4 regions of the Bradyrhizobium sp. ISRA436 genome follow, and region 4 is predicted to be linked to each of the others. Evidence: predicted binding sites of a transcription regulator. Region 4 holds the regulator's gene; each other region holds the start of a gene.
What was found. Region 4 encodes HrcA, which represses chaperone genes, less so after heat shock. Its sites were predicted from a motif close to GTTAGCACTCNCNNNNNGNGAGTGCTAAC; they were not measured.
Positions count from the first base shown of each region.

Region 1: the regulator HrcA is predicted to act here: its motif matches at 4,654-4,682, upstream of MTX23_RS28860 (co-chaperone GroES).
Region 2: the regulator HrcA is predicted to act here: its motif matches at 4,525-4,553, upstream of groES (co-chaperone GroES).
Region 3: the regulator HrcA is predicted to act here: its motif matches at 1,892-1,920, upstream of groES (co-chaperone GroES).

Region 1 is NZ_CP094519.1:6,204,211-6,212,061, forward strand. Features, by position in the region: gene MTX23_RS28845 (MFS transporter) at 1-12, opposite strand, end outside; gene MTX23_RS28850 (nodulate formation efficiency C protein) at 352-1,197, opposite strand; gene groL (chaperonin GroEL) at 2,559-4,208, opposite strand; gene MTX23_RS28860 (co-chaperone GroES) at 4,296-4,610, opposite strand; gene MTX23_RS28865 (acyl-CoA dehydrogenase family protein) at 5,047-6,243, opposite strand; gene MTX23_RS28870 (hypothetical protein) at 6,298-6,582, opposite strand; gene sfnG (dimethylsulfone monooxygenase SfnG) at 6,689-7,789, opposite strand.
Region 2 is NZ_CP094519.1:2,895,532-2,903,382, forward strand. Features, by position in the region: gene MTX23_RS13560 (Crp/Fnr family transcriptional regulator) at 298-969, shown strand; gene MTX23_RS13565 (hypothetical protein) at 986-1,174, opposite strand; gene MTX23_RS13570 (hypothetical protein) at 1,205-1,429, opposite strand; gene MTX23_RS13575 (phasin family protein) at 1,646-2,002, opposite strand; gene MTX23_RS13580 (hypothetical protein) at 2,001-2,195, shown strand; gene groL (chaperonin GroEL) at 2,481-4,121, opposite strand; gene groES (co-chaperone GroES) at 4,167-4,481, opposite strand; gene MTX23_RS13595 (usg protein) at 4,865-5,155, shown strand; gene MTX23_RS13600 (cupin domain-containing protein) at 5,312-5,866, shown strand; gene MTX23_RS13605 (IS110 family transposase) at 6,244-7,272, opposite strand; gene MTX23_RS13610 (nucleoside transporter C-terminal domain-containing protein) at 7,430-7,851, opposite strand, start outside.
Region 3 is NZ_CP094520.1:226,588-234,438, reverse strand. Features, by position in the region: gene groL (chaperonin GroEL) at 1-1,446, opposite strand, end outside; gene groES (co-chaperone GroES) at 1,534-1,848, opposite strand; gene MTX23_RS36020 (hypothetical protein) at 2,047-2,661, shown strand; gene MTX23_RS36015 (hypothetical protein) at 2,667-2,807, opposite strand; gene MTX23_RS36010 (Lrp/AsnC family transcriptional regulator) at 2,924-3,415, opposite strand; partial or broken gene MTX23_RS36005 (IS21 family transposase) at 3,715-4,409, shown strand; partial or broken gene MTX23_RS36000 (IS21 family transposase) at 4,428-4,645, opposite strand; gene MTX23_RS35995 (CBS domain-containing protein) at 6,332-6,547, opposite strand; tRNA gene MTX23_RS35990 (tRNA-Ile) at 6,637-6,712, opposite strand; gene MTX23_RS35985 (Dabb family protein) at 7,047-7,397, shown strand.
Region 4 is NZ_CP094519.1:169,008-176,858, reverse strand. Features, by position in the region: gene MTX23_RS00815 (penicillin-binding protein activator) at 1-863, shown strand, start outside; gene hemW (radical SAM family heme chaperone HemW) at 885-2,042, opposite strand; gene rdgB (RdgB/HAM1 family non-canonical purine NTP pyrophosphatase) at 2,029-2,664, opposite strand; gene rph (ribonuclease PH) at 2,676-3,389, opposite strand; gene hrcA (heat-inducible transcriptional repressor HrcA) at 3,548-4,636, shown strand; gene grpE (nucleotide exchange factor GrpE) at 4,739-5,344, shown strand; partial or broken gene MTX23_RS00785 (nicotinamidase) at 5,490-5,641, opposite strand; gene MTX23_RS00780 (hypothetical protein) at 5,660-6,598, opposite strand; gene dnaK (molecular chaperone DnaK) at 7,175-7,851, shown strand, end outside.

The sequences.
Region 1 (7,851 bases), 1.5 Mb from region 4:
AGACGGTTTCACGGGGCACTCCGCAGAGAACGCACGTTACGAGTACGGCGCGCCGGCGTTTGCCGGCGCATGCCTGCACACGGTGGGCAGCCCGACGACGATGTCGTCGCGGAACATGCTTCCGTTACTGCAAGTCCAGTGCCATTGCGAAATTAACGCGACGTTCCTGGTGCAAACTTTCGGATGAGCCTATTTCTCGCGACTGCTTGCTATTGCGGGCTGCGGCACCCTCGGACCCACGACGAGTTTGGAGAAGTGTTGTCGTAAATCTCTCAAACCCAACACGGCACCTCCGGCTCAGATGCAGCATCGCTTCGTCGTAGAGCCCCATTGTAAACTCGACGCATTGTCTCAAGGGGCTGCGCCGCGAAGCTGCCTTCCGCGGTCATTCTGCAAGGTCTTCTTGGCCGGTTCTAGTGCTTCCTGTTCTTCTGGATCTGCATGATCGAACCAAGAGCCTGGGGGATAGGTTGCGATGCGCTTGGCAAAAAACGACTGCGGCTCCCAGGTTTTTCCCTCGGCCTTCTCAAAAATGATGACGCCGCCACGAGTGAAGTACCGAGGTCCTGGAATATTGCAGTTCACCACAATCAGGGCGCGCCATAGGCCGCTCTGTGTGGCCTCTTTTTCATCAACTTTCTGCAGGTAATCCACCTGGATCGGATCGCCGATAGTGCAGCGGCCGTGTCGCAGAAGATCGCCCAACCTGCCCTGAGCAGTCATCACAAAGTTGAAGTTGATGGGGTTATGCAGAAAATGGAGATTCACCGCCTTTTCGCCGTTTGCGATTTCACTGGAGATCAGAGAGAGTGCGAACGCCTTCCAGCCCAATTCTATCGGCTTGGCATATGGCGAAACGACTTTTAACGCGCCGTCGGGCGCAGCCTGCCAGATAATGGCATATTCGGCGGCTTTATCGTCGCGATGTTTACTCCACGAAAAGAAGGCATATTCGCTCCCATCGTTCGATTGAGCGACTCCCCACCTTCTCGGGACGAAGTGCGCGACCTTCGCGACCTTGGAAATGATTTGCTCGATAGTGTCACCGTCTTGCGATCGCCAGGTTGACTTGACCTTGTCGACAAGGATGCTGTCCTCCGCTCTGACATCGCTGATCGCGACGACTACGGCACCTGGGCAAATCAACAAGAGGTCGAGACAGAGCCAAAGCATGCACCTTCTGGTCATTTTCGTCATCTTCGTCATCGCGACTGGTCAGCGCCGACGCTTGAGCGGAGCGCTAGATTAGACTCATTTTTTTTGCTGCAGCTCTGGTCCCGCCGGGCCAACGCGACCTGTTGAGAGTCTCGAGAGAAGCGAGGTGCTGGCAATCTAGAACAACTGTATGCCAGAAAGCATCCAATGCACCTACCAGGAATGGTTGGGTGCGCTCACTCGAATCCTTCAGTACAGTCCAACCGTGAAGCGGTCGTGGGAAAGATACTGAAGAATACTAACGTCGTTACAGATTGTTGAAGGTGATTGATTTGCAAGCACTCGGCGCGCTGATCGGAATGCTTCCACTCGCAGCGTGGTCGATGTGATGATCAGGCAATATCCGTCGGCCGAAATTCGCGGGCACGGAGTCCAACTTGGTCTGACCGCCCGAACAAGGTCGTACGCGTGGGACTCATATTCCGTTTGTTCGCTCGGACGGCAGATTTAGGGTGAGGGTCGGCTTCGACGCCGGGCTCGGACGGCAGAACGTTCATATACCAGCACGACGGATTGCGCGCTGACGTTACCAGACGTACGATCAACCAGCTATTTCGAACAGGTGATTGCTCTGGCTTATTGTCCATTGCATTTGCCGAGCGATCCCCGGCGCTGACACCTCAGGTCAGATCGGCAGCCGCAACGAAATTTCAGTGCTCATGAACGTCTTCTCAGGTGTCAGTACCAGCATATCGACGACGGTCATGGACCCTGGGCGATCATATAGATACTTTACGTGCCAAAGCGAGCCGACGTCAGGGGAGACGACGAAATCGCGAGAGTCTAACGCTCTGGCGATCATTCGGACCGCGTCGCTATTCCGCATTGATAGAGAGAAAACCGCGTCCATAAGAACGGCTAGACTCATTCCGTCAGCAAGGAGTGCGCGAGCAATATCGTCGCCGTGAACTTGCCGGAGCGCTGAGATGACTACCGCGACAGCCTCTGGGTCCTTCACTCTGCGCTGCCCTATTGAATCGCCACATAATGCTGAGGACAGAGCCGTGCCGCGAGGATTGCGCCGCCGGTCCTACAGGGGGCTGAGACTACAGTTGCACCCCATCGGGCACACGATCTGCAACGATCCGGAGTGACCGCCCTCCTGGAGTATGCACATCGCTGGCACGCTCCGGGATGAGTGGCAACGTCAGGTATGACTCGCCAATACAAGCTCTCGCGCCTCACATTGCCCGATGCAAGCTGGACGACGGTATTCCAACACGGTTCCAAGGGAACGAGCCTCGTCGACGGCCTTAGTGGCCCGCTTTATCGATGAGCAAACAAAACCCCGGCAATTGCTGCCGGGGCTTTCTTATTTTTGCGTTCCGCGTGACGCGACTGGATCAGAAGTCCATACCGCCCATGCCACCCATGCCGCCGCCCGGCGGCATTGCGGGGCCGGCAGCGTTCTTCTTGGGCAACTCGGCGACCATCGCTTCCGTTGTGATCAGGAGCGCCGCCACGGAGGAGGCGTTCTGGACCGCCGCTCGCACGACCTTCGTAGGATCGATGATACCCTTGGAGACCAGGTTGCTGTACTCGCCCGTCTGCGCATCGAAGCCGTAAGAGTACTGATCCTTCTCCAGGACCTTACCAACCACGACCGAGCCGTCTTCACCGGCGTTGATGGCAATCTGACGGGCCGGCCACGACAATGCCTTGCGCACGATCTCGACGCCGGTCTTCTGGTCGTCGTTCTTGGTGCGCAGACCCTTGAGAGCTTCGGTGGCACGGAGCAGGGCGACGCCGCCGCCCGGCAAAATGCCTTCCTCGACAGCCGCGCGGGTCGCGTGCATCGCGTCATCCACGCGATCCTTGCGCTCCTTCACCTCGACCTCGGTCGCGCCGCCGACGCGGATCACCGCGACGCCGCCCGCGAGCTTGGCGAGACGCTCCTGCAGCTTCTCACGGTCGTAGTCCGAGGTGGTCTCCTCGATCTGCGCTTTGATCTGGGCAACGCGGGCGTCGATGTCGACCTTCTTGCCGGCACCGTTGACGATCGTGGTGTTCTCCTTGTCGATCATCACCTTCTTGGCGCGGCCGAGCATCTGCAGCGTGACGTTCTCGAGCTTGATGCCGAGGTCTTCCGAGATGGCCTGGCCGCCGGTCAGGATCGCGATGTCCTGCAACATGGCCTTGCGGCGATCGCCGAAGCCCGGAGCCTTGACGGCTGCGACCTTCAGGCCGCCGCGCAGGCGGTTGACGACGAGGGTGGCGAGCGCTTCGCCTTCGACGTCTTCAGCGACGATGACCAGCGGCTTGCCGGTCTGCACCACGGCCTCGAGCAGCGGCAGCAGCTCGTTCAGCGAGGAGAGCTTCTTCTCGTTGATCAGGATGTAGGCGTCGTCCATCTCAACGCGCATCTTGTCGGCGTTGGTGACGAAGTAGGGCGAGATGTAACCGCGATCGAACTGCATGCCCTCGACGACATCGAGTTCGGTTTCGAGCGACTTGGCTTCCTCGACCGTGATCACGCCCTCGTTGCCGACCTTCTTCATTGCGTCGGCGAGGAACTTGCCGATCTCGGCGTCGCCGTTGGCCGAAATGGTGCCGACCTGGGCGATCTCCTCGTTCGAGGTGACCTTCTTGGAGTTCTTCTGCAGGTCCGCAACGACGGCTTCGACCGCGAGGTCGATACCGCGCTTCAGATCCATCGGGTTCATGCCGGCGGCGACCGCCTTGGCGCCCTCGCGGACGATTGCAGCCGCCAGCACGGTCGCCGTGGTGGTGCCATCGCCGGCCGCGTCAGCGGACTTGGAAGCGACTTCGCGCACCATCTGGGCGCCCATGTTCTCGAACTTGTCGTCGAGCTCGATCTCCTTGGCGACGGTGACGCCGTCCTTGGTGATGCGCGGAGCGCCGAACGACTTGTCGAGCACCACGTTGCGGCCCTTCGGACCGAGGGTGACCTTCACCGCGTTGGCGAGAACGTCGACGCCGCGCAGCATGCGGTCGCGTGCGTCTACTCCGAATTTGACTTCTTTAGCTGACATAGTTGATTTCCCTGAGTTTCATTTCATCTCACCCTGGATAGGACGCCCGGCAGGCGCTCCTCAGGGGTGAGCGGTGCGAGCAGTGGGTTAGGCGGCCTTCTTGTTGGAAGATATTTCGGTGAGAACGCCCATGATGTCGCTCTCCTTCATGATCAAGAGCTCCTGGCCGTCGATCTTGACTTCTGTGCCCGACCATTTGCCGAACAGCACGCGGTCACCGATCTTCAAGTCGATCGGGATCAACTTGCCAGCCTCGTCACGGCCGCCCGGGCCGACGGCGATGATTTCGCCCTGGGAGGGCTTTTCCTTGGCTGTGTCTGGAATGATGATGCCGCCAGCGGTCTTCTCTTCGGCGTCGATGCGCTTGACAACGACGCGGTCATGAAGTGGACGGAAATTCATACAGTCCTCCTAACTACTTGCACGAGTTGACAATTTTTCGACTGTTAGCAGTCGATGCCGGCGAGTGCTAATGCAGGCGGAACTGAAATAGGACAGGCTTCTTCCGGAGCAAGGGTCTGTAGCAAAAAAATTGGCGCTTACCCCCTACCTAAAGAAGGAGCCCGCCGTTTGCCGACGGGACCTTCCGACCAAAGCCAAGACGATTTTGGTGGCCCCATTATGCCTCGGGCTACGCCCAACCCGGCCAGCAGGTAGCGGGAACGACTTCGAGTTTTCTAAAGGCGTCCTTGGGTCCGGGACTTGCCACCGGTTGGGCTCGCATAAGAACCCTGAAAGATCTCTGACGGCCGGAAACGGCACTGCATCTGAAAGTAGATACTCTTATTCTTCTCAGCCGCAGATCGCAGGCAATGTTGCGAGCAGTTCTCAATCCTCACTATTCTCCCCCCTCGTAGAACAGCTCCAGCGGCAGACCGACTAGAGCCTTGCCGATCCAATCGCGCGCGATCACATTGGAGGGCCCCATCGCGATGGCCGCGCGCGCGTCGCGGAAGGCGCGTTCGATCGGCCCCCGATGGTACCCATAGCCGCCCGTTACCGTCAGAGCCGTGGCCGCGACTTTGTTGGCGACTTCGGCGGCATGCACCTTGAACTCGGTCAGCGGGATAAGGATTTCACTCTGCGGCCTGCCAGCGCGCCACAGCGCGTCCAGTTGGCCCGCGAGTTCGTTGCGCCAAGGCCGCAGCGTCTCGACCAGCACCTTGGCTGCCCCGAGTTCCTGCCGGATCGCTTGGTAGTCCGAAAGACTCTTGTTCCGGTCCCTATGCACGAAGCGTGTGGTGTGCGCGACCGCCGCGTTCAGCGCGCCGCGCGCCACACCTTCCCAGACAGAGCCGAGCCCAATCAAGTAGACGGGCGACACCCCGTCATAGATAATCTCCTTGCCCTGCCCTTCGGCACCAAGCCTGTCGCGTTGTGGTACACGCACGTTGATGTAGCGGATTGCGCCCGAATGATTAGCCTTGACACCCAGCGCATCCCATGGCCGTGACTCAATGCCGGGGGACGTGCCGTCGACGATGAAGAACACGATGTCGGTCTGATCCTTGGCGCCCGGAGTGCGCGTCTGGACCACATAATAGTCGGCTTGGCCCGAGCTAGTCGTAAACGACTTCTCGGCGTTGACGAGATAGTCCTCGCCATCCCGCGACGCTTCGGACAGATTGTACCACCAGTGCCCGCCGGTGGCGCGCTCGCTGGTCGAATAAGTGCCGAGCAGTCGTCCATTGTTCGATTTGAGCCATCGCTCCTTCTGATCGGCGCTGCCGAACAGATTGACGGCCTGCGCCGCGCCGACATGCATCACGTAGACGAGGCCGGTCGATGCATCGACCTGCCCGATCCGACAGGCAGCCTCGGCGAAGTCGATATGGCTGCAGTCGAGCCCGCCGAACTGCACCTCGTTCAGCACGCCGGTCCAGCCGGCGTCCGACAATGCGTGGAGATTCTCCCGCGGAAATCGGCTCTCCTTGTCGTTGCGATCGGCGTTCACCTTTACGGTGGCGTCGATCGCCGCGTCGAGCCGAGCGTAGGCGTCGTCGTCGGCCCTGTGAGCGAAGTTGTCGTTGGTCATGGTCATTCTCCTGTTGGGCAGTGTCAAGCGAGAGCCTGCGTCGGCAACGTTCCGTTAAGATCGCCCCTGCGACGAGCCGCCGAGACGCAGCTCGGCAGCCACGCGGGCGAATACACCGCGAGGGTCTGGAATGTGCACGCGACCCGCGTGCTGGGCCAGCTGCACCACATCGGCAAAGCGCGCACGATACCGGATCCAGCCTTGGCGCGGCGTCCCGTTGGATCGATCACGGCTCGCATTTCGCCGCCACGACTTCAGGCTCGATGTCACCGAGCGCCGCGGTGCTTCGAACGTCAGCGAGATCTCCGCACGCAAGAGCACCGGCCGCAACTGCGCCATCGCCGGACCGCTCGGCCGACAAGCCAGAGAGAGCACCGGCTCAGCAAGACCCCATCTGGCGCAAGACGGTCCGCACTTGCTGCTATCGTCGTCACGTCAACCATTGTCATTCGGCCGCCTGGACGTGCCCGGCCATGTTCGTTTCCAGCGTGCGGACCAGCGGAATGATGCGGCGGCCGAAATATTCGACATCTTCCTGGAAATGCAGGAAACCGAGCAACACGAGGTCAACGCCAACCTTCTTAAGCGCAATGATGCGCTCGGCAATCTGCTCCGGCGTGCCGATCAAATTAGTCTTGAATCCATCGTTGTACTGGACGAGGTCATCGAAGCTTGATTTCGCCCAATTGCCCTGACCTTCCGGCGACGCCTTGCCGGCGTTCTTGACCTCGCGCCCAAAGGCATTGACGGCCTCCGGATCGGCCTTGTCGATGATCTCATTGAGGACGCTGCGCGCTTCGGCCTCAGTGTCGCGCGCGATGGCAAAGCCGTTGACGCCGATTTTGACGGAACGGTTGTTTGCGCGGGCTTTGGCCATGATGTCGTCGACCTGCTTCTTGATCTCCTCGACCGAGTTGCCGTTGGTGAAGTACCAGTCCGATACCCGCGCCGCCATGTCGCGCGCCGCACGCGAGCTGCCGCCCTGGAAGATCTCTGGCAGAGGCTGCGCCGGCTTCGGCTTCAGCGTGTAGTCCTTGAAGCGATAGAAATCGCCGCGGAACGTGAAGCTGTCTTGAGTCCAGATGCCGCGTAGTGCCCGGATGAACTCTTCCGAGCGCCGGTAACGTTCGTCATGATCAAGCCAATGCTCGCCGATTGCCGCGAACTCGCCGCGGAACCAGCCGCTGACGATATTGACCGCGACGCGGCCTTCGGTGAGCTGGCTGATGGTTGCGATCTGCTTGGCCGCAACAGCCGGATTCCATGGTCCGGGAAGAAGGGCCGCGATCACCTTCAGCTTGTTCGTTGCTGCAAGTAGCGCGTGGCTGAAAGCAACAGGCTCGTGCTGAAACTCGGCTCCATAACCGGCCGTGAATCGGATCTGGCTCAGCGCATACTCGAATCCCGCCTGCTCCGCGATCTGCGCCAGGCGGCGGTTATAGTCGATGTCCCATCCGGTTCGCTGCTCGATCTTGCTGATGACAAGACCACCCGAGACATTCGGTACCCAGTAGGCAAATTTGATCGAATCATTGCTGGTGCTCATGAAGGTACCTCAACGGTTTTGGCTGGAGTAGGACGTGACGCTGACGCAACGAAGCACCCATG
Region 2 (7,851 bases), 2.7 Mb from region 4:
GTTCCCGCAGTGCTACCATAAGACTCACGCGCATTTTATTGTTGCGTCCGGCCACGCATTTCTGCATCTAACTCCCGAAAATGCTGCGTACAGAAATTCCGTCTGGCCAAGCGTTTGGAGTTGTTTTTTGAGAGTGTATCTGAGTGAGTTGGTTCTCGTTGCGCGTCGCCTCACTACGGGGCCCCGCTAGTGAGTCCTCCCGGCGGAATCGGTAATCGCCTTCTTGCATCCCTGCCGGCAGCGGACCTCGATCTGCTGAGGCCCGAATTGGAGGGCGTTGCGCTCGAGCAGGACACGGTGATCTCGCGGGCGGGTGACCAAATCGATCATGTCTACTTTCCATATAGCGGCGCCATTTCGCTCATGATCGAAATGGCGGACGGACACACCGTTGCCACCGGCGTGATCGGGCGCGAGGGGGCCGTGGGCAGTCTTTCGGTGCTCGGGTCGTCAGCGTCGGCCATTACCGCGGTCGTCCATGCGGCGGGCTCCGCTTCGCGGATTCCTGCGTCACGATTTTACACGGCCTTCGGCCGCAGTCCCGCGATCCGGCAGGCGATCCAAAGTCACTTCAGGGCGATGCTGATACAGTTTCAGCTCGGTTCGGCCTGCAACGCGCTGCATCCGGTCGAAGCCCGCATGGCGCGCTGGCTGCTCCAGCTTCGCGATCGCGTCGACAGCGACGTCCTCCCGCTGACCCAGCAGGCGCTGTCGCAGATCCTCGGTGTGCGACGAACGACGGTGACGCTGTTGATGCGCAATCTGCGCGCGCGCGGCGCGATCAGGTCCGATCAACGAGGCCGGATCGAGATCGACCGGTCGCGGCTATCGGCGGTGGCGTGCGAATGCCACCGCGTCATGCGTCTCGAAGCCGAGGAGATCTTCTCGGACCACAAGATCCGATCTCGGGCGGCGACTCGAGCTGACGATCCGTGCATCCCGGAAATCGAAGCGGACGACGCGGTGTGAGCCCCTTTCGGCGCGATCAGCTCCTCCGCCGCCGATCAGGCTCCCGTGCGGGTTCGGATGCCGTCTCGAGTTTCGCAATCTCGCGCAGCACCTTCGCCGTCTGGCGCAACTCATTGCGTTCCGGGCCGGGCTTCAGCCGTCGTGCTTCGTCGAGAAAATCCTTGGCCTGTAGCAGCCAGGCGGATGTTTCGGTCGAGGTCTGCATGCGCCCCATGGTGTCCCTCCATCGCGATCATCAATAGTCTGTGTCGACCTTCAGGCCGGTGAGCCGGCGCCGCACGCGGATGCTCGGCTCAGCGACCCAGGCGTCCCGCGCGAACCAGGCGTGATCGGTGCGGCAGAATGGGCAAGGTGTGCGCGAGAAGAATACCGTGCTACGTCCAAAGCTTTCGCGATCGGTTTTGATGCCGGTGGGAATCGCGTGTGCGGTTTGCGGACATTTGACCATGAGCATGCCCATGTGAGCCTCCCTCGAGATTGCCTTTTTGTTTTTTGCAGAAAAGCACCGGCCGGTTGGATTGCGCCTCTTGTCGGTGCGACCAGTTGGGGGGCATCGCGCACCTGTGGCTTCTGACAGAGCATCGGGCAGTGGGGGCTGCATGCTCGTCACTGGGCTTCTCCAACCGGCCGGATCCCTCCTCAAACGAATCCTCGATGTGAATTGAGCGCCGCTTTTTTAGCCGGCTTGGTGGAGAACCTTGCCGAAATGCTTCCTGACCGGCTCACCCATTTCCGTCGCAAGCTTCTGGCCAAGCGCCCACAATTCCTTGTTCTGGTCGGATGCCATATCGAAGGCTTTGCGGGTTTGCTCGGTAGACAAGGCCAAGACATCGGTTGCTGACCTGCTGCCGGCGAGATGGACGAAGAAATCGAGCGCGGAGGCGGTATTGGCGTATGAGATTTCGAACACCTTGAGCCCGTAGTCGGCCGCGCATCGCGCATTGTGCGAATACGTTTCGCCCAACGTCTCCGTCATCTGTTCGGAGGCGGCCCGGGCGCGGGCAAAACCCTGTTCGGCAAGATCGCCGATCATGCCGGGCAAGGTGATCTTCGGGAAGCTCGACAACGGCATGCCGAAGATAGTCGTGCCGTTCACTGTGACTTTCATTTCTGTTTCACTCAAGACGCAGTTCCCTTCTCAAGCGAAAGCGTTTCTCGCAACGCTCGCTCGCGTCACGAGAGCGGACGCTCCGTGTTCGGTTCAGATTCTAGGTGAGCAGCTTTGATCCAGTCCCGACCCTACTGTGCGGGACGAAAGTGGGACTGTCGGTTCGGTTTGCGACTCTCGCCAATAATTTTTTTGAAATTGTCAACTCAGACCAAGGTATGTTTACCGGCGTGGCTGTGTATAGCGTGGACATCGTGAGCGCCAGCGGACTCCCCGCTTCAGCGTAAGGTTGTGCGGGGCCCACCACTGGCTGCGCTGCGGCAAGCACCCGGTTTGCCGCAAACAAAAACCCCGGCATCGCTGCCGGGGTTTTGCATTTCGTGGATTGCCTTGAGAGGCTGGATCAGAAGTCCATGCCGCCCATGCCGCCGCCCGGAGGCATCGCAGGACCGCCAGCGGCCTTCTTCGGCAGCTCGGCGACCATCGCTTCCGTGGTGATCAGCAGCGCGGCAACGGAGGCAGCGTTCTGGATCGCGGTGCGCACGACCTTGGTCGGGTCGATGATGCCCTTCTTGACGAGGTCGGCATAGTCGCCGGTCTGGGAGTCGAAGCCGTAATTGTAGGTCTTGTTCTCCAGGATCTTGCCGACGATCACCGAACCGTCTTCACCGGCGTTGATCGCGATCTGGCGAGCGGGCGCCGACAGCGCCTTGCGCACGATCTCGACACCGGTCTTCTGGTCGTCGTTCTTGGTGCGCAGGCCCTTGAGCTGCTCGGAGGCACGGAGCAGGGCGACGCCGCCGCCCGGAACGATGCCTTCCTCGACGGCCGCACGGGTCGCATGCATCGCGTCATCAACGCGATCCTTGCGCTCCTTCACCTCGACTTCGGTTGCGCCGCCGACGCGGATCACCGCGACGCCGCCCGCGAGCTTGGCGAGACGCTCCTGCAGCTTTTCACGGTCGTAGTCCGAGGTGGTCTCCTCGATCTGCGCCTTGATCTGGGCCACGCGGGCGTCGATGTCGGCCTTCTTGCCGGCGCCGTTGACGATCGTGGTGTTCTCCTTGTCGATCATCACCTTCTTGGCGCGGCCGAGCATCTGCAGCGTGACGTTCTCGAGCTTGATGCCGAGGTCTTCCGAGATGGCCTGGCCGCCAGTCAGGATCGCGATGTCCTGCAGCATGGCCTTGCGGCGATCGCCGAAGCCCGGAGCCTTGACGGCCGCAACCTTCAGGCCGCCACGCAGACGGTTGACGACGAGGGTGGCGAGCGCTTCGCCTTCGACGTCCTCAGCGACGATGACCAGCGGCTTGCCGGTCTGCACCACGGCCTCGAGCAGCGGGAGCAGCTCGTTCAGCGAGGAGAGCTTCTTCTCGTTGATGAGGATGTAGGCGTCGTCCATCTCAACGCGCATCTTGTCGGCGTTGGTGACGAAGTAGGGCGAGATGTAGCCGCGGTCGAACTGCATGCCCTCGACGACGTCGAGCTCGGTCTCGAGCGACTTGGCTTCCTCGACCGTGATCACGCCCTCGTTGCCGACCTTCTTCATGGCGTCGGCGAGGAACTTGCCGATTTCGGCGTCGCCGTTGGCCGAGATGGTGCCGACCTGGGCGATCTCCTCATTCGAGGTGACCTTCTTGGAGTTCTTCTGCAGGTCCGCCACCACGGCCTCGACCGCGAGGTCGATACCGCGCTTCAGGTCCATCGGGTTCATGCCGGCGGCGACCGACTTGGCGCCTTCCTTCACGATCGCCTGGGCGAGCACGGTCGCGGTGGTGGTGCCGTCGCCGGCTGCGTCAGCGGACTTGGAGGCGACTTCGCGCACCATCTGGGCGCCCATGTTCTCGAACTTGTCGTCGAGCTCGATCTCCTTGGCGACGGTGACGCCGTCCTTGGTGATGCGGGGAGCGCCGAACGACTTCTCGAGCACCACGTTGCGGCCCTTCGGACCGAGGGTGACCTTCACGGCGTTGGCGAGAACGTCGACGCCGCGCAGCATCTTGTCGCGCGCCTCGACGGAGAATTTGACTTCTTTAGCTGCCATCTGAGTTTTTCCTTGAGAGATTTAACCAGGGAGGGAGAGGGGCGCTTAAGCGGCCTTCTTCTTGGAAGCGGGGACGTCGAGCACGCCCATGATGTCGCTTTCCTTCATGATCAGCAGGTCTTCACCGTCGATCTTGACCTCGGTGCCCGACCATTTGCCGAACAGGACGCGGTCGCCGACCTTGACGTCGATGGGGATCAGCTTGCCAGCCTCGTCGCGGCCGCCCGGGCCGACGGCGACGACTTCGCCCTGGGAGGGCTTTTCCTTGGCAGTGTCCGGAATGATGATGCCGCCAGCAGTCTTCTCTTCGGCGTCGATGCGCTTGACCACGACGCGGTCGTGAAGCGGACGGAATTTCATGCAGTCCTCCTAAACATTTGCAGATGTTGTAGAATTTTGGAGAGTTGGCAGTCCAGGCCAGCGAGTGCCAACCTGGCCGAAATGGAGATAGGCCAGTCGCGGGCACTGGGCAAGGGCTTCTAGCAGAAAAATTGGCACTCGGACGGGGCGTCTGCCAGCATCGCCGGTCATGCTTAATGACGGCTTGGAGGTCGCCCAACTGGTATTAGCACCTGCGGTAAGCTGCTGCCAGCGCGAGAAATTTCAACAACCCGTTAAACATTTAGGCTTGAGATCGGTTAGTCGCGTGCGTCACATTTCTCTCATGTGAGCGCATCTTTGCCGGCGGTGGCCCCGGCAGGTCGGCCACCACGCGCACATGCGCTCCGTCACAGGAGGTTGGCATGGTCTCGCGTGTTGGTGGGGTTGTTTCCGACGACTTCCGGAAGCAGTTGCTGGGGTATGGGCTGACAACGGCGCAAATCCTGTATCGGATGCCGGATCACCCCTCGTTGCTGCAGACCTACGTCTGGCAGAATTACGATCTCTTCCCGAAATTCCCGGCGCTGCAGGATTTCCTCGCCTTCTGGCAGGAGAAGCTCGAGGGGCCGCTGTTCTCGGTGACGGTCGCGCACTCCAGGCTGGTCAGGCCCGCGGAGCTGCGCGCCGTCGACGGCGTCTTCCGGCTGCATTGACGGCGGAGGGGACCACGGCGTAATCGCGCCGGCGCCGCCGCTTGGCCGCGCGCTTGAGGGAGCGCATGCACGTTCGCGCGACCCGATGCTTTCGCCCATCCCCCAACAGGCTTTTGTGCTACCCTCATCCGATTAAAAGACGGGAGGTAACCAACAATGGCCAAGCGAAAGCCGGCATCAAGACCAGCGGCCAAGACCGCGGTGAGGAAGAAATGGACCGGGCTCGGGAGCGCCGCCAAACCCTCGGCGCGCAAGACCATCAAGTCGAAGGGCCGCGTCTCGACCGCCAGGAAGACGACCACAAAGACCAAGCCCAAGGCGCGGCCGAAGCAGCGCGTTGCCATCAGCCACCACCGCGAGGAGGATTTCAGGGCTGACGGACTGCGCGCCTATGCCAAGTATCGCGACCTCGGCATCGCTGATGCCACGCACGGGCTGGCGCAGGCGCATGTGATCCGGCTGCAGGGTCCGTGCAATCCGGAAGAGGTGTCGAAGCTGCATTATCATGACGTCGAGTTCCAGATGGTCTACGTGCTCAAGGGCTGGGTGAAGACCTACATGGAAGGCGAGGGCGAGACGTTGATGACGCAGGGCAGCGCCTGGACCCAGCCGCCGCGCCTCCGGCACATGATCCTGGACTACTCCGACGACGTCGAATTGCTGGAAGTGATCCTGCCGGCGGATTTCAAGACGGTAGAGTTGACGGCGTGATCTCGTAGCCCGGATGGAGCCAACGGGTCGCGCGGATGTCGCGCCCGGTGACAGCCTTCGCGGAATCCGGGAATCGTACACACTATGATGATTCCCCCGGATTGCGCTTCGCTCCATCCGGGCTTCTGTAACGGGCCTTGGTTAGTCAATCCCTTTTTGCGTGGTCCACTTGCCGGGCACTTGCTTCTGTACGGGATCGGCGCAGTGGCCGTCGCCTGATGGGGTGCATTGAGGAGCCGGCCGGCCAATCTACGGAAGCGTGGTTGTGAACCGACTTCCCGGATGGCGGCCTGACCGGATCCGTCGTCCCGGCAAAGGGACTTCGCTCGGGGAAGGCCTGGTGTCGTGGCCTGCCCAGATCGGTTGAGGCTCCTTCCTTAGGTTGCGTGGGCCATCGGATTGAAGGGTTTCGCATCAGCCAGCATCCGATGCAGGATGACTGCGAGCTTGCGCGCCAGCGCCACCTTGGCCTTGCGCATGCCCGCACGTTTGGCAAGCCGCATGGCCCAGCTCTTCAGCGCCGAGCAGTTCCTGACCGGCTTGGTCAGCATGACGTGGGCGGCCTGGTACAGCGCCTCCCGCACCGACGCGTCGCCGATCTTGCTGATGCGGGCAGTGTAGTCGGTTTGCCCCGACTGATACTTCTTCGGGGTGAGCCCAAAATGCGCGCCGGTCGCCTTCGAGGAACGGAACCTGATCGGATCGTCGATCGCGGCGGCATAGGTGAGCGCCACGATCGGGCCGACGGCCGGCGTTGTCATCAGAAGCCGGGCCGGGGGATGCGATCTGGCGAGCTTCTGGGTGTGTCTGTCCAGGCCATTGAACTCGCGCAGCAACACGGCATGGGCTTCGAGCAGGGCCTGCGCCACCAGCTCAAGTCCGGGGTGGCCGGCGACGAGCTCCCGGATCCGGTTGGCGAACGTGCGCTCGGTGGTCTTGCCGACCTTCAGGCCAAAGCCCCGCAGCACGCCACGTACGCTGTTCTCGATGTCGCGCAGCTTCGACTGCAGCAGCTTGCGGGCCGTCAGAACCGCCCGCGTCTCCTGCGCTTCAATCGACTTGCAGTGGACCGGCCGGAACCAGCCGAGCCGCATCAGTTGGGCGATGCCGCGGGCATCGTTGCGGTCCGACTTCACCGGCATCGCCTTGAAGGCATCGCGGACGTGCCGGGTCTCCAGCAGCTCGACGGCAAGCCCGGCCGCGCGCAGCGCCGTGGACAGCCATTGCGACAACGGACCGGCCTCCAGTCCGATCCGCTCCATCGCCTGGCCCAGCGATCGGAACCAGGCGATCAGCGCTTCCGGCTCGCTGGCAACCTTCGCCTCCCGCAAAATCTTGCCCGCGCCATCGACAACGCAAACGCTCGAGCTTTCCAAAGACACGTCGATTCCTGCATAGTGGTACATGGTCGTCCCTTAATGATGCTTGGAGCGGGCTCGCCCGACTCCGTTTGAACACCATCAGTTTGAGGGACGACCGCCTGCCCGAAAAGCCGCACGCGAGCGCGCTTCCACATCGCGCCGTCGCGACCGGGCGGCTATATCCGTCGGCCCGTTACCCCATCTACGAGGACGTCATCGCCCCCACGATCGCGCCCATCAGGCATGTCGTGAGCGTGCCTGATACGATCGACTTCAGCCCGAGCGCGTTGATCTCCTCGCGCCGCCCCGGCGCCATGATGCCGAGTCCGCCGATCATGATGCCGAGGCTCCCGAAATTGGCGAAGCCGCACATCGCATAGAGCATGATCAGCCGCGAGCGCGGATCGAGCGCATCGGTGCCGAGCTTCGAGAGGTCGACATAGGCAATCAGCTCGTTCAGCACGGTCTTGGTGCCCATCAGGCTTCCCGCCGTGACCGCCTGCGACCATGGCAGGCCCATCAGCCAGCACACCGGCGCCATCGCAGAGCCGAGCAGCCACTGCAGTGAGATCTTCGCGCCGCCGACCTCCGGCAACAGGCCGACGATCGCGTTGAGGAGATACA
Region 3 (7,851 bases), on a different replicon from region 4:
CTGTGCATCGAAGCCGTAAGAGTACTGATCCTTCTCCAGGACTTTGCCGACCACGACCGAGCCATCCTCGCCAGCGTTGATCGCGATCTGACGAGCCGGCCAGGACAAGGCCTTGCGCACGATCTCGACGCCGGTCTTCTGGTCGTCGTTCTTGGTGCGCAGGCCCTTGAGCGCTTCGGTGGCACGGAGCAGGGCGACGCCGCCGCCCGGGACGATGCCTTCCTCGACTGCCGCGCGGGTCGCGTGCATCGCGTCATCAACGCGATCCTTGCGCTCCTTCACCTCGACCTCAGTCGCGCCGCCGACGCGGATCACCGCGACGCCGCCGGCGAGCTTGGCGAGACGCTCCTGCAGCTTCTCACGGTCGTAGTCCGAGGTGGTCTCCTCGATCTGCGCCTTGATCTGGGCCACGCGGGCGTCGATATCGGCCTTCTTGCCGGCGCCGTTGACGATCGTGGTGTTTTCCTTGTCGATCATCACCTTCTTGGCGCGACCGAGCATCTGCAGCGTGACGTTCTCGAGCTTGATGCCGAGGTCTTCCGAGATGGCCTGGCCGCCGGTCAAGATCGCGATGTCCTGCAGCATGGCCTTGCGGCGATCGCCGAAGCCCGGAGCCTTGACGGCCGCGACCTTCAGGCCGCCACGCAGGCGGTTCACGACCAGGGTGGCGAGCGCCTCGCCCTCGACGTCCTCCGCGACGATGACCAGCGGCTTGCCGGTCTGCACCACGGCCTCGAGCAGCGGCAGCAGCTCGTTCAGCGAGGAGAGCTTCTTCTCGTTGATGAGGATGTAGGCGTCGTCCATCTCAACGCGCATCTTGTCGGCGTTGGTGACGAAGTAGGGCGAGATGTAGCCGCGGTCGAACTGCATGCCCTCGACGACGTCGAGTTCGGTCTCGAGCGACTTGGCTTCCTCGACCGTGATCACGCCCTCGTTGCCGACCTTCTTCATGGCGTCGGCGAGGAACTTGCCGATCTCGGCATCGCCGTTGGCCGAAATGGTGCCGACCTGGGCGATCTCCTCGTTCGAGGTGACCTTCTTCGAGTTCTTCTGGAGGTCCGCCACGACGGCTTCGACCGCGAGGTCGATACCGCGCTTCAGATCCATCGGGTTCATGCCGGCGGCGACCGACTTGGCGCCTTCCTTCACGATCGCCTGGGCGAGCACGGTCGCCGTGGTGGTGCCGTCGCCGGCCGCGTCAGCGGACTTGGAGGCGACTTCGCGCACCATCTGGGCGCCCATGTTCTCGAACTTGTCCTCGAGCTCGATCTCCTTGGCGACGGTGACGCCGTCCTTGGTGATGCGGGGAGCGCCGAACGACTTCTCGAGCACCACGTTGCGGCCCTTCGGACCGAGGGTGACCTTCACCGCGTTGGCGAGAACGTCGACGCCGCGCAGCATCTTGTCGCGCGCCTCGACGGAGAATTTGACTTCTTTAGCTGACATAGTTGATTTCCCTGAGTTTCATTTCTTCCCACCCTTGGCGGGGCGCCCGGCAGGCGCTCCTCAGGGGTGAGCGGTGCGAGCGGCGGATTAGGCGGCCTTCTTGTTGGAAGACACGTTGGTGAGAACGCCCATGATGTCGCTCTCCTTCATGATCAACAGCTCCTGGCCGTCGATCTTGACCTCGGTGCCCGACCATTTGCCGAACAGCACGCGGTCGCCGACCTTGACGTCGATGGGGATCAGCTTGCCGCTCTCGTCGCGGCCGCCCGGGCCAACCGCGATGACTTCGCCCTGGGAGGGCTTTTCCTTGGCAGTGTCGGGAATGATGATGCCGCCGGCGGTCTTCTCTTCGGCGTCGATGCGCTTGACCACGACGCGGTCGTGCAGCGGACGGAATTTCATGCAGTCCTCCTAAGCATTTGCATGAGTTGACGATTTATGGATTGCTAGCAATCCATGCCCGCGAGTGCCAGTGCAGGCGCAACTGAAATAGGACAGTGTTGTTCGGGAGCAAGGGTTTGTAGGGCGCCTGCTCCGACAAACACCGTACGAAACGGACAAAGTAGTGCAACGAAGTCATCAGGACGTAGATGCTGGAGGATGAAGACGCGTATCGAGTGCGAACGCTTCCTGAATGTGCCGCTGCTACGCGCCTTTCGCCTTGGTCGGGTCGTAGATCAGATTCAAGCGTTCACGTGCCGGATTGAGACGCCAGGCTGTCGGCCGCCCCCTATTGCGAGCGCGCTCGACGTTCGTGGTCTCGCTCTCGCTGCCTTTCGGGCAAGTGACGCAGATGATTCGCGCGGTCTCGCTGCGGCTCGTGTTCATCAGATCGACGATGTGATGGAGCTATTGCAAGCTGGCGGCAGCACCAAGGAGGGCATGTGGGAGCGGGCCGGCGATGCGCGAGCGCGCGGCGACGGTAATCAAGATGGTGAAGAACAACACGCCCTTCATGAATCTCTAGATCGCTCAGTGGATCACGGACACGCTGATCTTCCATCGTCTGCAGGAATGGATCAATCCGGGTTACCTGCAGCGCGCCGAGCAATGAGCAATGGCAAAAGGACCTCGACGGCACGCATTTCCTGCTCGCGCCGTCGAAGGTTGATTGGTGGGGACGGGGAGGGCGCCGAGCTCTTAGCGCTTGCGCTTGGTTACCTCGAAGGCCTGCTCGACCAGCCGGCGAATCGCTTCGAACCGGGATGGAAATAGCCTCATCACACCGACCCCTGACGCTTTACCAGACCGTCGAAAACGTTCGCCGAGCCCTGCAGGACAAGCATCGCAATCGACAAGATAGCGAACGGGAAGCAGAGCAGTGCGGCTTGTCTATCACGCCGTTCGCCGACCTCGTTCATGACATTCCCATGCACGACCACACTCGCAGCTAGGACGGAAAACGCCTTCGAGTTCGCCTTCACCCCGCAGCAAAAGAGGCAGCAGCATCGCTTTGAACATGCAGGATTGGGGCGCATCAATGATTGCTTAGTTTATCGCTGGGAGGAGTCTCAACCGGAACAGCAAAGCCAGATTTTACCCGATCTAATACGACCATCGTCTTGAAGCATTTGATGTCGGGATTCTTATAGAAGAAGCATCTGGTGAACTGCTCATAATCCTCCATGGTTTGTGCAGTAACGTACAGGACAAAGTCAGCATCGCCAGTAACATAGAAACCGTTGACGACATCAGCTGACGATTTGATGTCCTTCTTAAACCTATCAATGATATCCGAACGCTCCCGCTCCATTGTAACAAGTACAAGCATTTGGATTGGTCTTCCAACGGCCTTCGGCGAAACGATTGAGACATCGGCCTCAATGATGTGTTCCGAGCGGAGCCGCTTCAACCGTCGTTGGCACGCGGTGGCAGAAAGCCCCGCCATTTCGCCGATCACCTCGGAAGTCAGACGGTTGTTCTTTTGCACGATCTCGAGGATGCGAGCGTCTATCCGATCGTATTGCATTGCATAATCCCCTCCAGTCTTGACGTGAATTTCACCGCCAGATTTCCTGCGTCGCGCGAAGGAAGTCGTCCAAAGGCATGAAAATACGAAGAAATTTCCGCACGCACTTTATGGTGTCAAGCGCGGGAAACTACTGCCGGCACAATTCAGCCCGTTGGCACGCCTCCGAGCGGTCGCCGGCAGGCCCATTTCCGGCTCAAACCGCTTCCTTGGTAGAAGCACTGGCATGCCGTTGTCATGCTGCAACGCGAACATAGTTCGCGCACTGCAGCATTGACGTCAGGAACCGCTCGAACATGATTTTCGGTCCCTTGAGCCAGCAAGGGACCGGGGAGTTGAACGTCTTGAAGCCACACCTGCAAAGCACGCTATTTACGCTACTCGATCGCAACGCCAGCCAGCGCGAGATCCACAGGCTGACGGGGGTCGATCGCAAGACGATCCGGCGTTACCGGGCGCTGTGGGCTGGTGCGGAGGCAAATTCCCCCGGGGAAGTGACCACCGGCCCGGTGAGCGTGGACGGCCAAATTCCTCCACCCCGACCACCGGCTTTTGGGGCATCGGAAGCGACGGTCACCAACAGCCTGGCCTGTTCGGCTTGCGAAGCGCATCGGACGTGGATCGAAGAACGGGTCCGCCTGAAGCGGAATGCGCAGGCGATTTACCAGGACCTGGTCGATCAATTGATCAATTCGGCTTTCCGTCTAGCTACCAGAGCGTCAAGCGGTTTGTGCGCCGGTTGCGGCACACCGACCCCGAGCAGTGTGATCGCCTTGAGTTCCCCCCTGCGAGGATGCCCAGGTCGACTATGGTGGAGGGCGCGCCGACGTTGATCCGAAGAGCGGCCGCTACCCGCCTGTTCGTGATGACGCTGCGCTACTGGCGGCGCAGCTTCCGGCGGGTGGTTTGGCAATCCAGCCAGCAAGTCTGGGCGCAGCTTCACGAAGAGGCGTTCCGGTATTTTGGCGGGGTTCCCAGCTATGTCGTGCTCGATTTTATTACTGGTAACAAAATCGAGCACCAGCAGTTGCGTCGCGCCGCCAAAAAAAGCTGAAGGCCGCGTTATGTCCCGCGATCCAGTCGCCGAGCTGCTCGGTCCACGTCGCCAGCGCGAACGACAAGCTGGATGCGCCCATGACCGCGACGAAGATGTGCGGCACGCACCTCACCGGTCTTACGGTCAACCACCGGCACCGTGTCGCCGGCATAGTCGACAAACAATTTCTCGCCGCCGCCGGAGACCTTGCTCACAGCCTCGGCTCGGGCTGGAAATCGATCTCGCAACTGCGCAAAGCAACCTCTCCTGCCTTTCGAATTTTGACTTGAGTTTCGCCACGTCTTCGCGCTTGGCGAGGCGTCGCGCCCCTTCCTGGCGAAACGGGAGCCGCCCAAGGTCGGTCTTCCCGGGAAACGCTTGTTCGTCGACGTATAGGTCACTACCAGCATGGCACATGCAGCTATCTGATCGGAATCATCGAAGATCGAGTATTCCGGCTCGGGCAGCACAGCTACCAGAACCAACGCCGACCGCTTGCATTTTAAGCGGTCGGCGCTGTGCTATCGGGGCTCGCAACTTCGCAATCGAGACGACATCCGGCGGCCCTCCGGGGGCTAGCTAGGTGGCGGAACGCCGACGGCATCGGAGATGCGCTCCGCGTAACGTCAACTTAACAAGTCTCTAAATTTGTCGGCATGAGATCTCGCCGCAGCAACTTTAAGCACGCAATGTACAGAACATGCCTTTAATCTCATCGCGACAGAATAATCGCCGACGCCGGTATTTGCCACCGGCGGCCAAGTCTGCGAGTAAACGCCCATATGGCTGCGACAAGAGACCTTGCAGCAATGCCGCTCAGTACTTGGCGGGTTCTCATTCGACACCGGATTCCACGCTTGCTTCCGCGAACTATCGTCTCCGCGGTTGCAATAGCTAATACGGGGTGTTTTAAGGCGATATTTTCTGTGCGCCCGATCAAACAGGCTTTTAACATCGATGGAATCGGTCGCGCGCCGTGTACAAGCTAGAGCAGACGACGAAAACAAGTTCGTGCATGATGCTCAATGCACTCGCTTTCAAAGTCGTCCTGATACCCCGGTACTGTGTATCAAACCGCTTGCAGCCAACGAAGCCATTTGTGGTAGGCCTCCCGGCGTGCCTTGAAGCAGTCGACGCATTTCCTGGAGCAAAGGGCCGTTCGCCAATGGTAGTGGCGGATCAGCCCGAACTTTCCGCCGCATATAGCGCAGCACCGGACTGAACGGTGGTGGGAACTATGCGAGATGTTGTGCATTCCTCGCCTCCTGTCGGAATTACGTGGATAGCCCCCTTTTCATGGCCGCAGAACTAAGCGCGCACGTGAAGTGCGGCGTCGGCTCTGCTAATTCTCGCTGCCTGCACCGGGCGCACAAGCTTGACTCTGAGTGCGCCTTCCTTGCGAAGTCCACGCTCCATCGGAGCTGCTTCGTCGAGATTGATTACTGTAGCGATATTTCAATCTTGTTTGATGCAATGAGTCGCGTGTCGACGAATAAATCCCGCGATTAGTTCGCGTTCTTCGACGGATTCCCCGGATCGCCAGGTTCGTGTAAGCAGCACTTGCATGGAGTCGTCATTGCCACCTCCATTTCAGGCGGAAACGCGTTCTATATCTCACCGGTTCGCGGAACTGGCGGTGGCCTTCCTAAAATCTAGTTCGGGTGAAGGTCACAGCGTTGGGCCAGAGCGGCCACCGGCGTCTGCTCCCGCACGGCTTCCAGGCGATCTATGCCTTCTGTGCCGCATCGATCTTACGTCTCGTCTTCGTTGTCACCGTGCGCTCCGTCTATCAAACGGGCCCCCGATGGGCTTGGTTGATCCTGACGACCCTCTTTGCGAAAGCGTGGCTCGCACGACTATCGAGGTCGCCGCGACCGGCCTTAGGCAGCGTCGCGCACTTTGGCATCCGGCCCGTTCCCCCCTGCGATGCAGCGCACCGCGATATCGCGATCGCTGATCACTCCGATGAGCCGGTCACATTCGGTGACGGGCAATACGCCGCAATCGCAATCCTTCATCAACTTCGCTGCGTGCTGGAGTGCGTCATTGGCGTTTATGAGCTTTGCTTCGCGAGTCATCTCCGCGCTAATCGTCATCTCCTATCCGCGTCGTCACTAGGTGCGGCGGTTGCCGGTCATAGACCCGCGGCGGCGCGCCGCCGCGGAAGAAGAACAACAACAATCACTGGTGGGCCTGGCAGGACTCGAACCTGCAACCAGACCGTTATGAGCGGCCGGCTCTAACCATTGAGCTACAGGCCCCGCCGCCTGCGGGCCGCATGATGCAGGCCGGCAGCGGTGCGGGGCTCCGTTTACAGGGTGATCGGCGCTCCGGCAATGGCGCTTCACGATCCGCCGGGACGGCAGGCACGTTGCAAGTGCAAGTGCACATCTGCCCGCCTCACTTCGTACGGATCGAACGGACGCGCTCGCTTTCGGCGATGCGGGATCTAATCGAGTCCTACGAGTACACTTGGTTGAGTACGATTCGTACTGAACAAACTGTTCTTTGCGCATCGCCGCGAACCGCACCAGCGTTGCGGCTGGTTCAATCTCAAGATAGTGATGCGACAGAGTGTTTAACCTTCGGTTATCCATGATTCGTCACATCGTCTTGTTCTCCGCCAAGGACGAAACTCAGATCGACCAAATCGTCGAACGCCTAGCGGCTCTCGCCACAATCCCACATGCGCGTCGGCTCGAGATTGCTCGCAATCGCAAGACCGATCCGGTTGGCAGCAACGCCATCGACGTCGTGGTTTATGCAGAGTTCAACAACGAGACGGAACTCGCAGCCTACAAATCGCATGGTTTGTACCAAGGAACGATTAGGCTGGTACGACCACTCCAGGAACTGCGGTTCGCGGCCGACTACGCTGCATCCGCATCGCTTTTCTCCTCGACGGGAGGAATGCTCCAACTTAGTCGGCGACCGAGGCGCGCTTGAACAACATCAGCTTGGTGAAATCCGCGAGAAGAAGGCGCTCGATCGTTGGATCTAATCGTCAGAGCGCGATCAATTGATTAAAAGTTTAAGCTAGTTGGAACATAATGATGTGAAACGGCATACGAGCAAGACTTGGCCAGCCAGTTCTACCGAATCCTCTACCGAGTCCAGATGCTCGGGTATGTCGAGACGCTATTTCGCTGTAGCAGGCGCGAGAAGGAGGAAAAGATCTGGCTACAGCACAGCCTAATGCGGCTAGGGAATGAACTGCAGCAATCTGCGCACTGGTCACGTGCCGCGGGCCAGTCTGGTCGGCACGGGAACGAATTTAGCTTCCTCTGAGGATGGAGAGCCGAGTCGCACAGCTGAAAGAGCCAGCGCGGTATGCGGGCCTCCACCGGGTGCAGCGCATTGCAGGCGGCGACGCGCTGCAGCTAGAGGACGAGCGCACGGG
Region 4 (7,851 bases):
AGGGCGCGGCGCAGGGAACCCAGCAGGCGCTGTCCGAGGGGGCCGAGATCATTCTGGGGCCGCTGTTCGCGGGCTCGGTGCCGGCCGCCGCGCAGCTCACGCGCCAACGCGGAACCTCCCTGATCGCGTTCTCGACGGACTCGAGCGTCGCCGGGCGCGGCGTCTATCTTCTCAGCTTCCTGCCGGAGTCCGATATCAATCGCATCGTCGATTATGCGTCTGGTATCGGAAAGCGCTCCTTTGCAGCGATGGTGCCTGACAACGCTTACGGCAACGTGGTCGAGGCCGCGTTCAAGCAGGCGGTGAGCCACAAGAACGGTCGCATCGTCGCATTCGAGAAATACGGTGCCGACCGGGCGACGCCGGCGCGGAACTTGGCGCAGGCGCTCGGCCAGGCCGATGCACTCATGCTCGCCGATGACGGCGATTCGGTCGTCGCCACCGCGGACGCGCTGACCGCGGCCGGCGCCAATCTGCACAACATCCAGTTGCTCGGCACGGGGCTGTGGGACAATCCGCGCGTGTTCGCGAGCCCCGGGCTGCAGGGCGGCCTCTATGCCGCGCCCGATCCGGCCGGCTTCCGCAGCTTCGCGGGCCGCTACCGCGCCAAGTTCGGCGGCGAGCCGGTGCGCACGGCCACGCTTGCCTATGACGCCGTCGCACTGGTTGCGGCACTGGCCCGCACGCAAGGTGCACAGCGCTTCGCACCGGAAACGCTGACCAATCCTTCCGGCTTTGCCGGCATCGACGGCCTGTTCCGCTTCCGCTCCGACGGAACCAATGAGCGCGGCCTTGCCGTCATGAAGGTGGCGTCGGGTGGCAGCACCGCGGTTGCCGGCTCGCCGAAGAGCTTTGGCGCCTAGGCCACCTCGCTCAAAAGCGCTCTAAGCGGCAAGATCCGCAACGACGGCGTCGAGCACCGGGAAGCCAGACTTCGTCACCCGTAGCCGCCCGTCGGCATCGACCTCGATCGCGCCTTCCTCGCGCAACATGGCGATGCGGTGCGGATCGAGCTGACGACCTGACAGCGCCGCATAGCGCTTGGGATCGATGCCCTCGGCGAGCCGCAGTCCCATCAACAGGAATTCGTCGGCGCGTTCTTCGCTGTTGAGGCTATCGTCGGTGATGACGCCGTGCCCGCTTGATTCGACCCGCATCAGCCACGCCTCGGGCCGTTTCTCGGTCGCGGTCGCGTGTCTCACCCCATCGATGTCGAGCCGGCCATGCGCGCCGGGGCCGATGCCGGCATATTCCTCGCCGCGCCAGTAGACGAGGTTGTGCCTGCACTCGGCGCCGATGCGGGCGTGATTGGAGATTTCGTAGGCGGGCAAGCCTTCGCGGGTGCAGACCTCCTGCGTCACATCATAGAGCGCGCGTGCGGTCGCTTCATCCGGTGTCTGCAACTTGCCAGCGGCGTGCAGTCCGAAGAACGGCGTGCCTTCCTCGATCGTGAGCTGATAGAGCGACAAATGCTCGGCTGCTTCCGAGATTGCCTGCTTCAATTCGCTCGCCCACATCTGCGGCGTCTGGTCGGGACGCGCGTAGATCAGATCGAAGGAATAACGGTCGAACGCGGATCGCGCGATCGCAACCGCATCGAGCGCCTCGCGCGCCGTGTGCAAGCGCCCCAGCGCCTTCAGCGATGCATCGTCCAGCGCCTGGACGCCGAGCGAGACGCGGTTGACGCCGGCTGCGCGATAGCCGCGAAAGCGCGTCGCCTCCACGCTGGTCGGATTGGCCTCGAGCGTGACCTCGACATCGCGCGCCACCTGCCAGTGCTTGCCGATCGCATCGAGCACCGCGCCGACGGTCTGCGGCTGCATCAGCGAGGGCGTGCCGCCGCCGAGGAAGATTGAGGAGACTTCGCGTCCTGGCACACGCGCGGCCGTCGTCTCGATCTCGCGGGCAAATGCGCTTACGAAGCGCTCCTCGTCGACGGGCGCATGCCGGACATGGCTGTTGAAATCACAATACGGGCATTTCGACAGGCAGAACGGCCAGTGCACGTAGACGCCGAAGGCTGCTCGTTCAGCGTGGCTCAAGGCAGATCTCCGCGAGCTTCACGAAGGCGCGCGCGCGATGCGACAGGCCGAGCCCGAGCGGCGGCAGGCCGTGCTTCTCGATGCTGGTCATCTCGCCGAATGTACGTGTGTATCCGTCGGGCAGGAAAGCCGGATCGTAGCCGAAGCCCGCGGTGCCGCGCGGCGGCCAGACCAGGGTTCCATCGACGCGGGCCTCGACCTCGTCGAGATGATCATCAGGCCAGGCCACGCACAGCGCCGAGACGAAATGCGCCTTGCGCTGTTCGGGAGTGGTGGCGCCGCGCTCCTGCAGCAGGCGCTCGATCCGCGTCATCGCGGCCATGAAATCCTTGCCCTCGCCGGCCCAGCGCGCCGAATAGATGCCCGGCGCCCCGTCCAGCGCGTCGACCACGAGGCCGGAATCATCCGCAAAGGCTGGCAATCCCGTCGCCTTGGCCGCCGCGGACGCTTTGATCGCCGCATTGGCGCGAAAATTGTCGCCGGTCTCCTCGGGCTCGGCGAGGCCGAGCTCGCCGGCCGACACCGCTTCCACGCCGTGCGGCGCCAGCAGTTCCCGCATCTCGGCCAGCTTGCCGGGATTATGGGTGGCGATCACGAGCCTTCCGGTGATTCGGCGGTGCATGACCAATCTGTCTACGCCACCGCGATCTTTTGCAAGTCGACCAGACGCGCGACACCTTTGCGCGCCAGCGCCATCAACGCCAGGAATTCGTCCTGCGAGAACGGAGTCTTCTCGGCGGTGCCCTGCACCTCGATGATGCGGCCGTCGCCGGTCATGACGAAATTGGCGTCGGTCTCGGCTTCGGAATCCTCGGCATAATCGAGATCGAGCACCGGCGTGCCCTGATAGATGCCGCAGGAGATCGCCGCCACATTGTCGCGCAGCACGTTGGCCTTCAGCATGTTGCGGGCCTTCATCCAGTTGATGCAATCAGCCAGCGCCACCCAGGCCCCGGTGATCGAGGCGGTGCGGGTGCCGCCATCGGCCTGAATCACGTCGCAATCGACGGTGATCTGGCGCTCGCCCAATGCCTCAAGGTCGATGGCCGCGCGCAGCGAACGGCCGATCAGCCGCTGGATTTCGACGGTGCGGCCGCCCTGCTTGCCGGCGGAGGCCTCGCGGCGGGTGCGTTCCAGGGTGGCGCGCGGCAGCATGCCGTATTCGGCGGTGACCCAGCCGCGGCCCTGGCCCTTCAGCCAGGGCGGCAGCCGCTCCTCCAGCGTGGCGGTCACCAGCACATGGGTGTCGCCGAACTTCACCATGCAGGAACCCTCGGCATATTTGACGACGCCGCGTTCCAGCGACACGGGACGCAGTTCATCGGGCGCACGGCGGCTTGGCCGCATGAAGTCCTCCAAAAATCCGAGAAAAATGGCTGGCCGTGCTTGTAGGAGGGGGAAGGGGCAGCGGCAAGGGTTTTTGGCCCCGGTATCGGATGCCGAATGCATGCTTGTCACCGGCCTCCCGGATCGACAAATTAGGGGGCAATGTGAGGGAGTAGAGCGTGGCTCACCACGATCCGATAGGGTTGATCGCACCGCATGCCGGGCTGGCCCAGCTCAACGAACGTTCACGCGACATTTTTCGTCAAATCGTCGAAAGCTATCTGGCGACCGGCGAGCCGGTCGGCTCGCGCAACATCTCGCGCCTGATCGCCTTGCCGCTGTCGCCGGCCTCGGTCCGCAACGTGATGTCGGACCTCGAGCAACTCGGCCTGATCTACGCGCCGCACACCTCCGCCGGCCGGCTGCCGACCGAACTCGGTCTGCGCTTCTTTGTCGACGCGCTGATGCAGGTCGGCGATCTCACCGAGGACGAGCGGCAGTCGATCCGGACCCAGCTTGCCTCCGTCGGCCGCGCGCAAACGGTCGAGGCCGCGCTGGAGGAAGCCCTGATGCGGCTGTCGGGCCTGACCCGCGCCGCAGCGGTGGTGCTGACGCCGAAGTCGAATGCGCGGCTGAAGCACATCGAATTCGTGCGGCTGGAGCCGGAGAAGGCGCTGGTCGTGCTGGTCAGCGAAGACGGCCAGATCGAAAACCGGGTTCTGGCGCTGCCGCCGGGTGTTCCGTCTTCCGTGCTGACCGAGGCGAGCAATTTCCTCAATGCGCGGATCCGCGGCCGGACGCTGGCCGAAGCGCGCCTCGAGCTCGAGACCGCGTTGACGCAGAGCCGCGCCGAACTGGATCAGCTGACGCAAAAGGTCGTCGCGGCCGGAATCGCGAGCTGGTCCGGCGGCGAGAACGAGGATCGGCAACTGATCGTGCGCGGCCATGCCAATCTGCTCGAGGATCTGCATGCGCTCGACGATTTGGAGCGCATCAAATCGTTGTTCGACGACCTCGAGACCAAGCGCGGCGTGATCGATTTGCTCGGGCGCGCCGAGCGCGGCGAGGGGGTGCGGATTTTTATCGGCTCGGAGAACAAGCTGTTCTCGCTGTCGGGTTCCTCAACCATCATGGCGCCTTACAGCGACGCCCAGGGCCGGATCGTCGGCGTCCTCGGCGTGATCGGGCCGACACGGCTGAATTACGCCAGGGTGATTCCCACGGTCGATTACGCCGCGCGCATCGTGAGCAAGATCCTGGGCGGCTGACCGGAGGGCGGAAGGACGCTTGATTTTCCCTGCCCAAAGCACGATATCCCCCTAACCAATCCCCAAGATTTGAATCGACGCGAGTTTTCGAGAAGGCAAGCCATGACCGATCCGAACCGGACGAATGACAATACCGAGAATCCGGCGCCGACGGGTGAGCCTGTGGTCTCCAAGCCCTACATCATGCCTGATGAGCCCGAGGTTGGATCGGCCGAGGCGCTGGCCAAGGAACTGGCGGAGGCGCACGACAAGACGCTGCGCACGTTGGCCGAGATGGAGAATCTCCGTCAGCGCACCCGCCGCGAGGTCGCCGACGCCAAGACCTACGGCATTACCGGCTTTGCCCGAGACGTGCTCGAGATCGCCGACAATCTGCAGCGCGCGCTTGATGCCGTGCCGGCCGAGGCCAAGGAAGCCGCGGATCCCGGCCTCAAGGCGCTGATCGAAGGCGTCGAATTGACCGAGCGTTCGCTGCTCAACGCGTTGGAAAAGAACGGCGTGAAGAAATTCGATCCGATCGGCGAGAAGTTCGATCCGAATTTCCAGCAGGCGATGTTCGAAGTGCCCGACCCGTCGGTGCCGTCAGGTACAGTGGTGCAGGTCGTGCAGGCCGGCTACATGATCGGCGAGCGCGTGCTGCGTCCGGCGCTCGTGGGCGTTTCCAAGGGCGGCGCCAAGGCCGCCCCGGCTGCCGATTTCACGGCCTGATCGTCCGAACCTGGACAGGGCGCGGACGAAAGCGGTGCAGCTTGCGATCGCCGCGGCGTCATGCCGGCGGTTTCTCATGGGCCTTCGGCCAATAAGTGCCGAAGCCCCAGAGATCTCCTTCGAGGTCGCGGCAGGCAAAAAGACCTTACGCGATGTCGGACGACTGGAGGCGCTTGACGCCGGCCTTGTCCATATCGGACCAAGCCTTGGCCAGCGACCCCTGGGTGTCAATGCCGCGGCGTCTTCCACCACATAGGTTTCGAAGCCGGCCTTGCGGGCGTCGAGGGCAGTCGGCGCGCCTTGCGAGAAGCGCGATCAGCCCCGCGGCTCGACGCCGTCGCGCACCGCGCGGAAGCGCGGGAACGCCTTCTCCCAGTCGGTGCGCGGCGAGCTGCCGATGATGCGCATCGATGACTGCGAGCCGAACCGCAGCCACTGCACGATGGTCACCGGCGTATTGTCCTTGCCGCTGGTTGCGTCGATCCGGGTCTCGTAGCCCGGCTGGCCGTCGATCCGGATCGGCTCGGACATCGTGATGCGTCCGTCACGAACGCCGGGGATGGTGGTGGCGACCTGTTGGGCGAAACGGCCGCGGTCATCGGGAGAGGCCGCAGTCGAGGCGACGACGCCGAGGATCATGAAAGGCTTGGCCTCGAAGCCGCTCTTCTCGTCGCCGTCGGCCAGGATCAGCGCCGCGCCGGGCGCCACCATGCGGACGTTCTTGAAATCGGCAAGCTGGGTGACCTTGAACGGCATCAGGCCGAGCTGCTCGTCGACCGGCACCTCGTTGCGTATCACGGCGGAGGCGAACATCTGCCGGATGGCGTCATCGGTGTAGATCTTGGCGGCATTCTCGGGCACCTGGACCGCGACATAGCCGGAGAAGGTCGGCCCCGGCAGGATCATGGAATAGCGCCGCACATTGGTGGCGCCGTCCCGCGCGCTCTCGATAGTGTAGTAGCCGAGCCCGGCCGGCGTCTCGAGGCTTTCCGGCTTGATCCCGCCGCTGCCGCCGGGATTTGCCTTGAAGGCGCTGACCACCTCGCCATAGGCAGCCGCGGGCAGATCCGCGATCAGCACCTTCACGCTCTGGTCCTCAGTCTCGAAACCGACGAACGTCTTCGCGCGGGCAAGGCCGACCAGCGGCCTCATCCCGACATGTGCGCCCGGCGGAAACACCACGTCGGCAGCGAAGGCAGAGCACGTGGCGGCGATCAGCAAGGCGACCGCAGCGAGAAGGCGAAAAGGCATCATGGAGGATCTACCGGTTTGCTCGGCGGCCGTTCGACGGGCCGATGCAGGGCTGGGTGGGCCTCAGTCAGTCGGCCCGCTTTTAGCGGTTTTGATGGCCCTGCAACAGGGTCGCCATCTCTTCATTCCGGCCTGGCAGCCCCGATTCCGGACGTGTTTTGCCGGATAAGCCGGCACTTTCCGGTGTTTCCCGGCATCTCGGGGGGAGGCTCGCGCGAGCCCCGCCGCCAGCGGCCAAATAGCGCGCCCTCCCTCGCTCGCGCGCGGGACCGTTGTGAGCGTTCACTCAACAAGCGGCACGCTTGCGCGGTGGCGGATCGCCGTCGGTTGCGCTCGCAATCATTGCTGATTTGTTAACATGTTTCGGGGCTGAACCAGCGTTGACCCGGAGGCTGACACAATCTTTCAAACGTCAGTCTTTTCAGGCCTCAACGTTGCGTCCAGTCCTTGCGGGCCAGACCCTCTCTCCTATATCAGGCTCACCGTCGCAATATCGCGAGTATGTGAACGTCTGGGGGTTCGGTACGGAGCGCCGTCAGGGCCCAACCAACCTGCCGTAGCAAGAAGGATATGAAAACCATGGGTAAGGTCATTGGGATCGACCTCGGCACCACGAATTCGTGCGTCGCCGTAATGGATGGCAAAAACGCCAAGGTGATCGAGAATGCCGAGGGCATGCGGACGACGCCGTCGATCGTTGCCTTCACTGATGATGGCGAGCGGCTTGTCGGCCAGCCGGCGAAGCGCCAGGCGGTGACCAATCCGGAGCGCACGTTCTTTGCGGTGAAGCGCCTCATCGGCCGCCGCTATGACGACCCGATGGTCGAGAAGGACAAGAAGCTCGTTCCCTACAAGATCGTCAAGGCATCGAACGGCGACGCCTGGGTTGAAGCCGACGGCAAGACCTATTCGCCCTCGCAGGTCTCGGCCTTCATCCTGCAGAAGATGAAGGAGACCGCTGAGGCGCATCTCGGCCAGAAGGTCGAGCAGGCCGTTATCACGGTTCCCGCTTATTTCAATGATGCACAGCGTCAGGCCACCAAGGACGCTGGCAAGATCGCCGGTCTCGAAGTGCTGCGCATCATCAACGAGCCGACGGCTGCCGCGCTCGCCTACGGCCTCGACAAGTCGAAGGCCGGAACGATCGCGGTGTACGACCTCGGTGGCGGCACCTTCGACGTCTCGATCCTCGAGATCGGCGACGGCGTGTTCGAAGTGAAGTCGACCAACGGCGACACCTTCCTCGGCGGTGAGGA